2 regions of the Pannonibacter sp. genome follow, and region 1 is predicted to be linked to the other one. Evidence: riboswitches for the same ligand, from Rfam matches in the RefSeq annotation. Region 1 holds a riboswitch; the other holds the start of a gene.

Region 1 (4,729 bases):
CGCTTGCGGTTACCGCCGCTGCAGCAGGTATGGAGATGTTTTCCATCGCGCGGCTCCCCGTGACTCTTCCAGCATTTGCAGATCTATCATTAATTGCAAGGCCTTCACCTGACAACTTGATGACTGGCGGCGCAAGGAATTTTGCCCTTTTCCAGCCGTTCGTACTCCCGGCTTGACCTTGGCCGGGTAGCTTGCTTCAGTAAGCCTGCGACTCGTTCAATCCTGCCATCTCGCCGCCATGATTGCCGTCTTGAAATCGGTCTCATCGTGGCGGACTCTTGCCCTCCTTTCCTCCCCAAGAAGTGGCTCCCCAGCCGGCCACCTCCAGATCAAAGAGCTGGCGACAAGGACATGACCATGGCGTTGAAGGACGCAGGGACACCTCGAGATGACGGCGCTCCCACCCGGCCAGATGGCGAATTGCAGGATCGCCAGGAGGATACGATCCCGCCGCAGGCCGTCGACCGGACGGAGCACAAGCCGCTCCTCGGCATCGGCCTGAAGGTTGCCTCCACACTCGTTTTCTCGATCATGGTGGTTGCCCTCAAGATCGCAGCCGAGCGGGTGCCGATCGGACAGGTTGTGTTTGCGCGCAACTTCTTCGGCATTGTTCCGGTGCTGGTCATCCTGCTCTGGCGGCGCGAGCTGGTTTCAGCGATGCACACCCGCCAGCCGCTCGGGCATATCGGACGCGCGACGGTTGGCATGCTGGCCATGGCCTGCTCCTTCACCGCGCTGAAATACCTGCCGCTGCCCGACGCCACAGCGATCGGTTTTGCCTCGCCGCTGTTTACAGTCGTTCTGGCCTTCCTGTTCCTCGGCGAAACGGTCCGCGTCTATCGCTGGAGCGCGGTGGCCGTCGGCTTTGCCGGGATCATGATCATCCTGTCACCGCACATGGGCGGATTGCAGATCACCGAAGCGACCTGGTTCGGCGCCCTTGCGGCTGCCATCGGGGCGCTGTTCTCCGGCATGGCGATGATTTTCGTGCGCAAGTTGTGCGAGACCGAGCGCACCTCCACCATCGTCCTCTGGTTCTCGGCCAGCGCGTCGTTGATGGCTTTGCTGACGATCCCGGCTGGCTGGTTTGATCCTGCCTATGCCTGGGTGCTGCCGGATTGGGAAACCGCAGGGCTCCTGATCTTTGTCGGGCTTGCAGGAGGTGTTGGCCAGATCATCATGACGGAGTCCTACCGTTATGCCGACGCCTCGACGATTGCCCCGTTCGACTACGCCAACATGATCTGGGCGGTGCTGCTGGGCTGGATGTTCTTTGCCGAGGTTCCGGTCTGGCAGGTCATCGTCGGCGCGCTCATCGTGACCGCTGCCGGACTTTTTGTGATGTTCCGCGAGCGGCAGCTTGGCCGGGACGACACACGGGCGCGCAAGGCCGGAGGGCCAATGCGGCCTTGACGACCGAAGTATGCGGTTCGGCTGCGCAGTTCATCACTCGCAGCCGGATCTGATCTCAGAAGGCCTTGAAGGTGATGATGGTGCGCGTGTCGCGGATGCCATCGAGGCAGTGCAGCTTCTGGTTCACGAAGTGGCCGATGTCCTCGCCGTCTTCGATATAGACCTTCACCAGGAGGTCATAGTCGCCGCTGGTCGAGTAGATTTCCGAGGCAATCTCGGCGTCGGCAATTGCGTTCGCCACCTTGTAGGTGTCGCCCAGGTTGCACTTGATCATGATGAAAAACGGCTTCATGGCGGCTCCTCGCGGGGCAGCGTCCGGATGCTACCCTGTGACAGGTGGAATGGCCGATTGGTGCGGCTGCGTCAACACATGCCATCGCCTCTTGCAATGCGCCGCCGCTCTTGTTAGCTGTCTTCCTGTCTCATGGGGGTGCCCGAATTCCGGGCTGAGAGGCATCGTGCCAACTCCTTGAACCTGATCCGGGTCGTGCCGGCGGAGGGATTTGGGATGATACGCCTGCTGTATTCGGGCGCGCCTTTGATGCGCTGCCAGATGATATCCTCGACATTGCTGCTGCCGTTCGCTGAGCATTTGCTCGCCTCCCATCTGTTTGGAGAGGCGGCATGAGCAGTTCGATTGATCACTCCCGTGAGGCGCTGGCGGACGCCATGGCTGGTGTCCTGGAGCGGCTGCGTCAGCGGGCTCCACGTGTCCACTGCCTGACCAACGCCGTTGCCCAGGCCTTCACCGCCAATGTGCTACTGGCACTCGGGGCCATCCCTTCGATGACGCTGGCGGCCGAGGAAGTCCCCGCCTTTGCGGCAAGTGCCGACGCCCTGCTGCTCAATCTGGGCACGCTGGATGACACCCGACGCACCGCCTTTGCGCTCGGGCTGGAGGTCGCCGAGCGGGACGGCAAGCCCTGGGTGCTCGATCCAGTCTTCGTTGACCGCTCGCCGCCCCGTCTGGCGCTGGCCAAGGATCTGCTTTTGCGGACCCCAACGCTGCTCAAGGTCAACGCAGGCGAACTTGCCGCGCTGGGCGGGGCGGATCGGCTGGGTGCCAGTTCCTATGCGGTGACAGGGGCCGTCGACGTCGTGTCCTGCGGCGGCCGCCAGCTCCGTCTTGCCAATGGCGATCCGATGATGGGCCGCGTGACGGCCACGGGCTGCGCGGCTGGTGCCGTGCTGGGCGCCTGTCTGGCGGTGGAACCTGATCCGCTGCTGGCCGCCGCGAGTGGTCTCAGCTTTGTGGCGATTGCAGGGGAACTGGCCGCGCGTGAGGCGAGGGGGCCGGGCAGTTTCGTGCCCGCGTTTCTCGATGCACTCCATGGCCTCGACGCCAGAACCCTCACAGACCAGCTGCGGCTCGCCTGACCGACCTCATCCTGTCTCCTTAAACCCGGGGTATCCCAATGACAGCAATTGCCTTGACCATTGCGGGCTCGGATTCCGGCGGCGGTGCCGGCATTCAGGCCGATCTCAAGACCTTCTCTGCGCTCGGCGTCTACGGCGCCAGCGTACTAACCGCGTTGACGGCGCAGAACACCCACGGTGTCACTGCGATCCACGATGTGCCGCCGCAGTTCGTCCGCGCGCAGATGGATGCGGTGCTGGGGGATCTGTCGGTCGATGCGATCAAGATCGGCATGCTGTCCCGTCCGGACGTGATCCTTGCCGTTGCGGCCGGGCTTGATGCCCATGCGCCGCGCCCGGTGGTTCTCGACCCCGTGATGGTGGCGGCCTCTGGCGATCCGCTGCTGGTGCCTGAGGCTGTGCAGGTGATCATCGCGGAGTTGCTGCCACGGGCGTCGCTCATCACGCCCAATCTTCCCGAGGCCGCGCGCATGCTCGGCGTTCCCACCGCCATCGGCCGCGATGACATGCGGATCCAGGCTGGTGCACTGCTCGGCCTTGGTGCCCGTGCGGTGCTGCTCAAGGGCGGCCATGGCGAAGGACCGGAGAGCGAGGACCTGCTGCTGACCGCTGAGGGGAGCGAGAATTGGTTTTCGGCGCCGCGCCACACCACCCGCAACACCCACGGCACGGGCTGCACCCTGTCGTCGGCCATCACGGCAGGACTGGCACGCGGGCTCGCACTGCCGGACGCAGTGGCGGCTGCCAAGGCCTATGTGACCGCGGCCATTCGGGCCGCCGATCATCTTGCAATTGGCACCGGACATGGACCGGTGCACCATTTCCACGCCGTCTGGGAGGCCGCTGAATGACCCGCGATCTGACACTGTCCCGCCGCAAGGCGCTCGGCCTTGGTCTGGCCGGTGCCGCCAGCACGTTGGCTGCGCCCGCGTTGGCAAAAGGACTTGCGACCATCGAATGGAAGATGGTGACCTCCTGGCAGAAGAACCTGCCAGGACCGGGCGTGACGGCACAGCGCATCTGCGACCAGATCGGCAAGCTCTCGGGTGGCCGCATGCGGGTGCAACTGGCGGCCGCCGGTGAACTGGTTCCAGCGCTCGGCGTGCTCGACGCTGTCTCGTCCGGCACGGCGCAGATGGGGCACACCGCATCGTTCTTCTGGCAAGGCAAGATGCCGGCCGCCGTGTTTTTCACCGCAATCCCCTTTGGTCTGACACCGCTCGAACACATGACCTGGATCGAACAGGGGGGCGGTCAGGCGCTGTGGGATGAACTTTACGCGCCCTTTGGCGTCAAGCCGGTGATGGCCGGCAACACCGGCGTGCAGATGGGCGGCTGGTTCAAGCGCGAGATCACGTCGCTGGATGATCTGGCGGGCCTCAAGATCCGCATGCCGGGGCTGGGAGGCGAGGTGCTGCGGCGTCTGGGCGCAACGCCGGTTGCCCTGCCTCCGGGAGAAATCTTCCAGGCGCTGCAGTCCGGCGTGATTGATGCGACCGAATTTCTGGGGCCCTGGAGCGACAAGGCGATGGGCTTCCAGAAAGTGGCAAAATACTATTATGCGCCGGGTTTCCACGAGCCGAACGGAACGGGCGAAGCCCTGTTCAACAAGGTCGCCCTTGACGGCTTGCCGGACGACCTGCGGGCCATCGTGCTTGAGGCCTGCCGGGCAGAGAACGCGCTGGCTTTGACCGAGAGCGAATGGATGAACGCGGGGGCGCTCGCTTCCCTGCAGGCGGACGATGGCGTTGACGTGCGCTTCTATCCCGACGATGTCCTTGCGGGTCTGCGCAAGGAGAGTGCGGCGGTTCTGGCCGATTTCGCGGCACGGGATGCCCTGTCGGGGCGGATCCTTGATAGCTACACTGCGGCGATTGCGCGGCTGGCCCCGTGGAGCCGCGTCTCCGTCCAGCGGTTTCTGAGCGCGCGCGATGGAGCC
Region 2 (4,729 bases), on a different contig from region 1:
CCACCTCGATCACCTCGGTCACGCGCAAGCTGCCATTGCTGCCGGCTGCGATGGTGGAGGTGAAGCGGACGATGCGCTCGGCTGCGGCCAGGGGCAAGGCATTGCCCAGAAGCAAGGCCAGGGCAACCAGGAACGCGGCGAGGCGGGAAGCCGAAAGCAAGCGCATGGCGGGACCTGTCAGAACGATACCTTCGGGAGTGCGCGGTCGGCTGGATCCTCGATCTCGAAATACTCCGCCTTGGTGAAGCCGAACTTGCCCGCCACCAGATTGGACGGAAAGCTCTCGACCATGACGTTGAGGCCGCGCACGGCGCCGTTGTAGTAGCGCCGCGCCATCTGCAGCGCGTCTTCGACCTTGTCGAGGGCAGACTGCAACTCGCGGAAATTATCGCTGGCCTTCAGGTCCGGATAGGCCTCGGCGACTGCGAACAGCCGCCCCAGCGCCTGGGAGATCTGGCCTTCCACTGCAGCGCGTCCCGCCACGTCGCCGGCCGGCACGCGGGACGCAGCAGTGCGGAGGTCCGTCACCGCCTCCAGCGTCGCTTTTTCGTGGGTGGCATAGCCCTTGACGGTCTCGACGAGATTGGGGATCAGGTCGGAGCGGCGCTTGAGCTGGACGTCGATGCCGCTCCAGCCTTCCTCGACCATCTGCCGCTTGGTCACGAGGCCGTTGTACAGCGTAATGAGATAGAGGGCGGCGGCACCGATGACCGCAACGACAATCCAGAAGGTCATGACCGGCTTCTCCAGGCAAGGACACACTCGCGCGTGACGCTAGCGCCTGGCGGCGGTGATGTCACCCTTGGTGATGGAGATGTGGGCCTGCCAATGCCTTCGAACCTGTCCCTCGTCCAACATGCGAGCACGTCGTGACGCATGCCCCGCCGTTCGTCGCTCCTGCGCAGGCAGGAGCCCAGTAAACGGGGCAGACCTGGGGACGCACAGACACCGAAAGACAATCAACTCAACAGGTTACTGGGCTCCTGCCTACGCAGGAGCGACGAGACTCGGTGTGCCGGCTGGATCCCCGCACAGGGCGGGGATGACCGCGGAAAGAACCGCCCTGCCACGCGTGCCAGCAATCAGCCTTCGTAGCCGACGCCGCCGGCGCGGGTTTCGAGGAAGGCGGCGCCGCAGGCCTTGGCCAGTTCGCGGACGCGCAGGATGTAGCTCTGGCGTTCGGTGACCGAAATCACGCCGCGCGCATCCAGCAGGTTGAAGGCATGGCTGGCCTTGATGCACTGGTCATAGGCCGGCAGCACCATCTGGTGCACATCCGCACCGATGGCATCACGAGTTGCAGCACCGGCGGCCAGAAGGCGGCGGCACTCTTCCTCGGCGTCGCGGAAGTGGCGGAACAGGAGTTCGGTGTCGGCGTGCTCGAAGTTATGGCGGGAATATTCCTGCTCGGCCTGCAGGAAGACGTCGCCATAGGTGATCTTCTCGGCGCCTTCGCGGCCGTTGTAGTTCAGGTCGTAGACGTTATCGACGCCCTGGATGTACATGGCGAGACGCTCGAGGCCATAGGTGAGTTCGCCCGAGACCGGCGCGCACTCGAAACCGGCGACCTGCTGGAAGTAGGTGAACTGCGACACTTCCATGCCGTCGCACCAGCATTCCCAGCCAAGGCCCCAGGCGCCCAGCGTCGGGCTTTCCCAGTCGTCCTCGACGAAGCGCACGTCATGCAGCGTCGGATCGAGACCGATGGCGTAGAGGCTGTCGAGATAAAGCTGCTGCAGGTTGTCCGGCGACGGCTTCAGGATGACCTGGAACTGGTAATAGTGCTGCAGCCGGTTCGGGTTCTCGCCGTAGCGGCCATCGGACGGACGGCGCGAGGGCTGGACATAAGCGGCCTTCCACGGGCGGGGTCCGAGCGAGCGCAGCGTGGTGGCCGGATGGAACGTACCGGCGCCGACTTCCATGTCATAGGGCTGCAGCACGACGCAGCCCTGATCCGCCCAGTAGCGCTGCAGGGTCAGGATCAGGCCCTGGAAGGAGTTTTCAGGGCGCATGTGGGCCGGGATGGCTTCGTTCGACATGGGGCGGTTCCCGATTGCGAAAGGAGGGGCGGCCAAAGCCGCAAACATTTGGCCGGACAGGTGCCACGGGCGGCTGACAAGGTCAAGGGCGGCGGCAAGGACCGGCTTTTTTGCTGAAATCGCCCGCACAAACGTGGTGCGGATCACACCTTGTCGGCTTCAGGCCCTTCCCCCTCTATCGCTCCAAGCGACGTTACGTCACCCTCATTCTACCGGCTCCTTTTTCATGTGCCGGACCTGCGGGTGAGGAACCCGCACCCAGAGGAGAAGATCATGTCCCGCACATCCTTTCTGACAGTCCTTGCAACCGCCGCCCTGCTCGCCAGCGCCAGCCTTGCGGCCGCGCAGAGCCAGGGCAGCAACAACCAGAGCAGCAACAATCCATCGGCTTCGTCCTCCGGACCATCTGGCGCCAATGACAGCGGCAATCCGGACAGCGCGCCGATCGTCTGTGCCTCGCGCAGTTGCATGGATCGGCAGGCTGCGGCGTCAGGACCGTATACCCACGTCGTGACGCATGTACCCAACAAGCAGCCGCGCAAGCCGCGCCGCCCGATCCCCCTCAAGGAAAGCGAGCGTTGCCAGGACCGCTGGATCCAGTGGCCGAATGGCCTCATCGTCAACGAGCGGGAATGTTTCCGCCCGCTGGAATTCATCCGTTGAACCATGCGGCATCTGCGACGGCACAAGGGAATACCGCTTGCGCCATCGCGGTTCCGCGCCTATAAATCTGCTTGCGACAGGGGCGCCCCACAACCGGGGGCTGAGATGAACCCTTTGAACCTGAACCGGGTCATGCCGGCGGAGGAAGTCGTTTGCAGAACCTTGCAGACACACCACAGCTGCTTGCCCGCCTTGTTCCCCTGACCGGACCGTCGTCCGCCATCGGGCTGGATCAGGGCGAATTTGCACGCGCGCTCCTGCCGCAGGTTTTCCCTTCTGCGATGAGGAGCAGCAATGACATTCGGCAACGCCCTTGCAAGCCTGCGGGCACGACGTCCGCTGGTGCAGAACATCACCAATTTCGTTGCCATGCAGACCATGGCGAATGTGCTGCTGGCAGCGGGCGCTTCACCTGCCATGGTGCATGCGCGCGAAGAGGCCGCGGAATTTGCCGGTTTGGCTCATGCCCTGACGCTGAACACCGGCACACCCGAACCCGACTGGGTGGCGGCCATGGCGGCGGCGGCGGATGTCGCTTCAGGCCGTGGCATTCCTGTGGTGCTTGACCCGGTCGCCGCCGGGGCGACAGCCTACCGGCGCGACATCAACATGGCACTGGCCCGGCGGGTACCCGGCCTGATCGTGAAGGGCAATGCCTCGGAAATCCTCGCGCTGACCGGACGCGACAGCGCCGCCAAGGGACCGGACAGCGGCGATGGGGTGCAGGCTGCAGAACCCGCCGCTGTTGCCCTGGCGCGGGCGACAGGCGGGATCGTCGCCGTCACGGGAGCGGTGGATTTCGTCACCGATGGCCAAAGACAGGCGCGGATCCGCAACGGCTCGCCAGCAATGACGCAGGTGACGGCCCTCGGCTGTGCCCTGACCGGTATCGTCGCAGCCTTTGCCGTGGGGCAGGACGACAGGTTTCACGCAACGGTCGCAGCACTGGCCTATTACGCGGTCGCCGGAGAACTGGCCACCGCCGTCTCTCCCCTGCCCGGCAGCTTTGCGGTCGGGTTCCTCAATGCCTTGAGCGACGTCACGCCAACACAGCTTGATGCTCTCGCCCTCGTGGAGTTCGACCATGTCCCGCTTTGACCTGTCCTTGTATCTTGTCACCGACGAAGTCCGGCGCCCGGGTCTGGAAGACGACGTGATCGCCGCTGTCCGGGGCGGGGTGAGCCTCGTGCAATTGCGCGACAAGACCGCACCGCATGCGGTGGTGGCGGACTTCGCGCGCCGGCTGAAAGCGCGGCTTGATCCCTTGCGCGTGCCGCTGCTGCTGAATGACCGGGTCGAGGTGGCGCGGATGATCGGCGCGGCTGGCGTGCACATCGGCACGCGGGATATGACCCCGGCCGAAGCGCGGCAGATGCTCGGGCCGAACGCCATCATTGGCGTTTCGGTGTCGGAGGCAGCGCATCTGACGCGCTTCGATGCAAAGGACGTGGATTATATCGGCGTTGGTCCGGTGCACCCGACCCGGACGAAACCGGACCACGCGGCCCCGATCGGATACAGCGGGCTGGCACAGCTTTGTGCGGCAAGCGAGCTTCCGGCCGTCGCGATCGGCGGATTGACCTGCTCCGATGCCGTCGGCGTGCGAAAGGCTGGAGCTGCCGGCATGGCAGTGGTGTCGGCGATCCTGTCGGATGGCGACGCGGAAGACGCAGCCCGCCGGCTGCGCCGCGCCTGGGACGATACGGCAATTCTGGCAGCCGAGTAGCGGCGCGCGGGACAACATGGAACGCGTCGGTTTGTCAGCGACCAGGAACGCAGCACTTGCCCGGTCACGCGTCGCCCTGCGGACGGTAGCGGCCGGTGGCGGGGTCGCGTTCGAGGCGAACAGGCGTGTCATCGGATCGCCGGGCGGCTTCTGACAGGCGTGCCTCGATGCGGTTCATTTCCCGGCGCACGAGTTTCATAGCGGCGAAGCCGGCGGCGCCCAGAAGGGCCAATCCCCACAGCGGTGGCATGTCAGTTGTCTCCTGTCCGGCTCACAGCCCGTAGCGGGCCCACAAGGCCCG

Evidence for each region. Region 1 has a riboswitch for thiamine pyrophosphate ahead of ACTIFE_RS13775 (hydroxyethylthiazole kinase). Riboswitches for the same ligand answer to the same signal wherever they lie in the genome.
Region 2: another riboswitch for thiamine pyrophosphate. It lies ahead of thiM (hydroxyethylthiazole kinase); the one in region 1 lies ahead of ACTIFE_RS13775 (hydroxyethylthiazole kinase).

What each region holds. Positions count from the first base shown of each region.
Region 1 is NZ_JBHYDX010000018.1:47,819-52,547, forward strand. It holds gene ACTIFE_RS13760 (hypothetical protein) at 1-46, opposite strand, end outside; gene ACTIFE_RS13765 (DMT family transporter) at 358-1,413, shown strand; gene ACTIFE_RS13770 (Lrp/AsnC ligand binding domain-containing protein) at 1,469-1,705, opposite strand; TPP riboswitch at 1,830-1,933, shown strand; gene ACTIFE_RS13775 (hydroxyethylthiazole kinase) at 2,038-2,790, shown strand; gene thiD (bifunctional hydroxymethylpyrimidine kinase/phosphomethylpyrimidine kinase) at 2,829-3,641, shown strand; gene ACTIFE_RS13785 (TRAP transporter substrate-binding protein) at 3,638-4,729, shown strand, end outside.
Region 2 is NZ_JBHYDX010000006.1:5,260-9,988, reverse strand. It holds gene ACTIFE_RS05700 (DUF2207 domain-containing protein) at 1-166, opposite strand, end outside; gene ACTIFE_RS05695 (LemA family protein) at 178-735, opposite strand; gene ACTIFE_RS05690 (glycine--tRNA ligase subunit alpha) at 1,083-2,012, opposite strand; gene ACTIFE_RS05685 (hypothetical protein) at 2,313-2,702, shown strand; TPP riboswitch at 2,771-2,866, shown strand; gene thiM (hydroxyethylthiazole kinase) at 2,997-3,800, shown strand; gene thiE (thiamine phosphate synthase) at 3,787-4,428, shown strand; gene ACTIFE_RS05670 (hypothetical protein) at 4,493-4,678, opposite strand; gene ACTIFE_RS05665 (S49 family peptidase) at 4,700-4,729, opposite strand, start outside.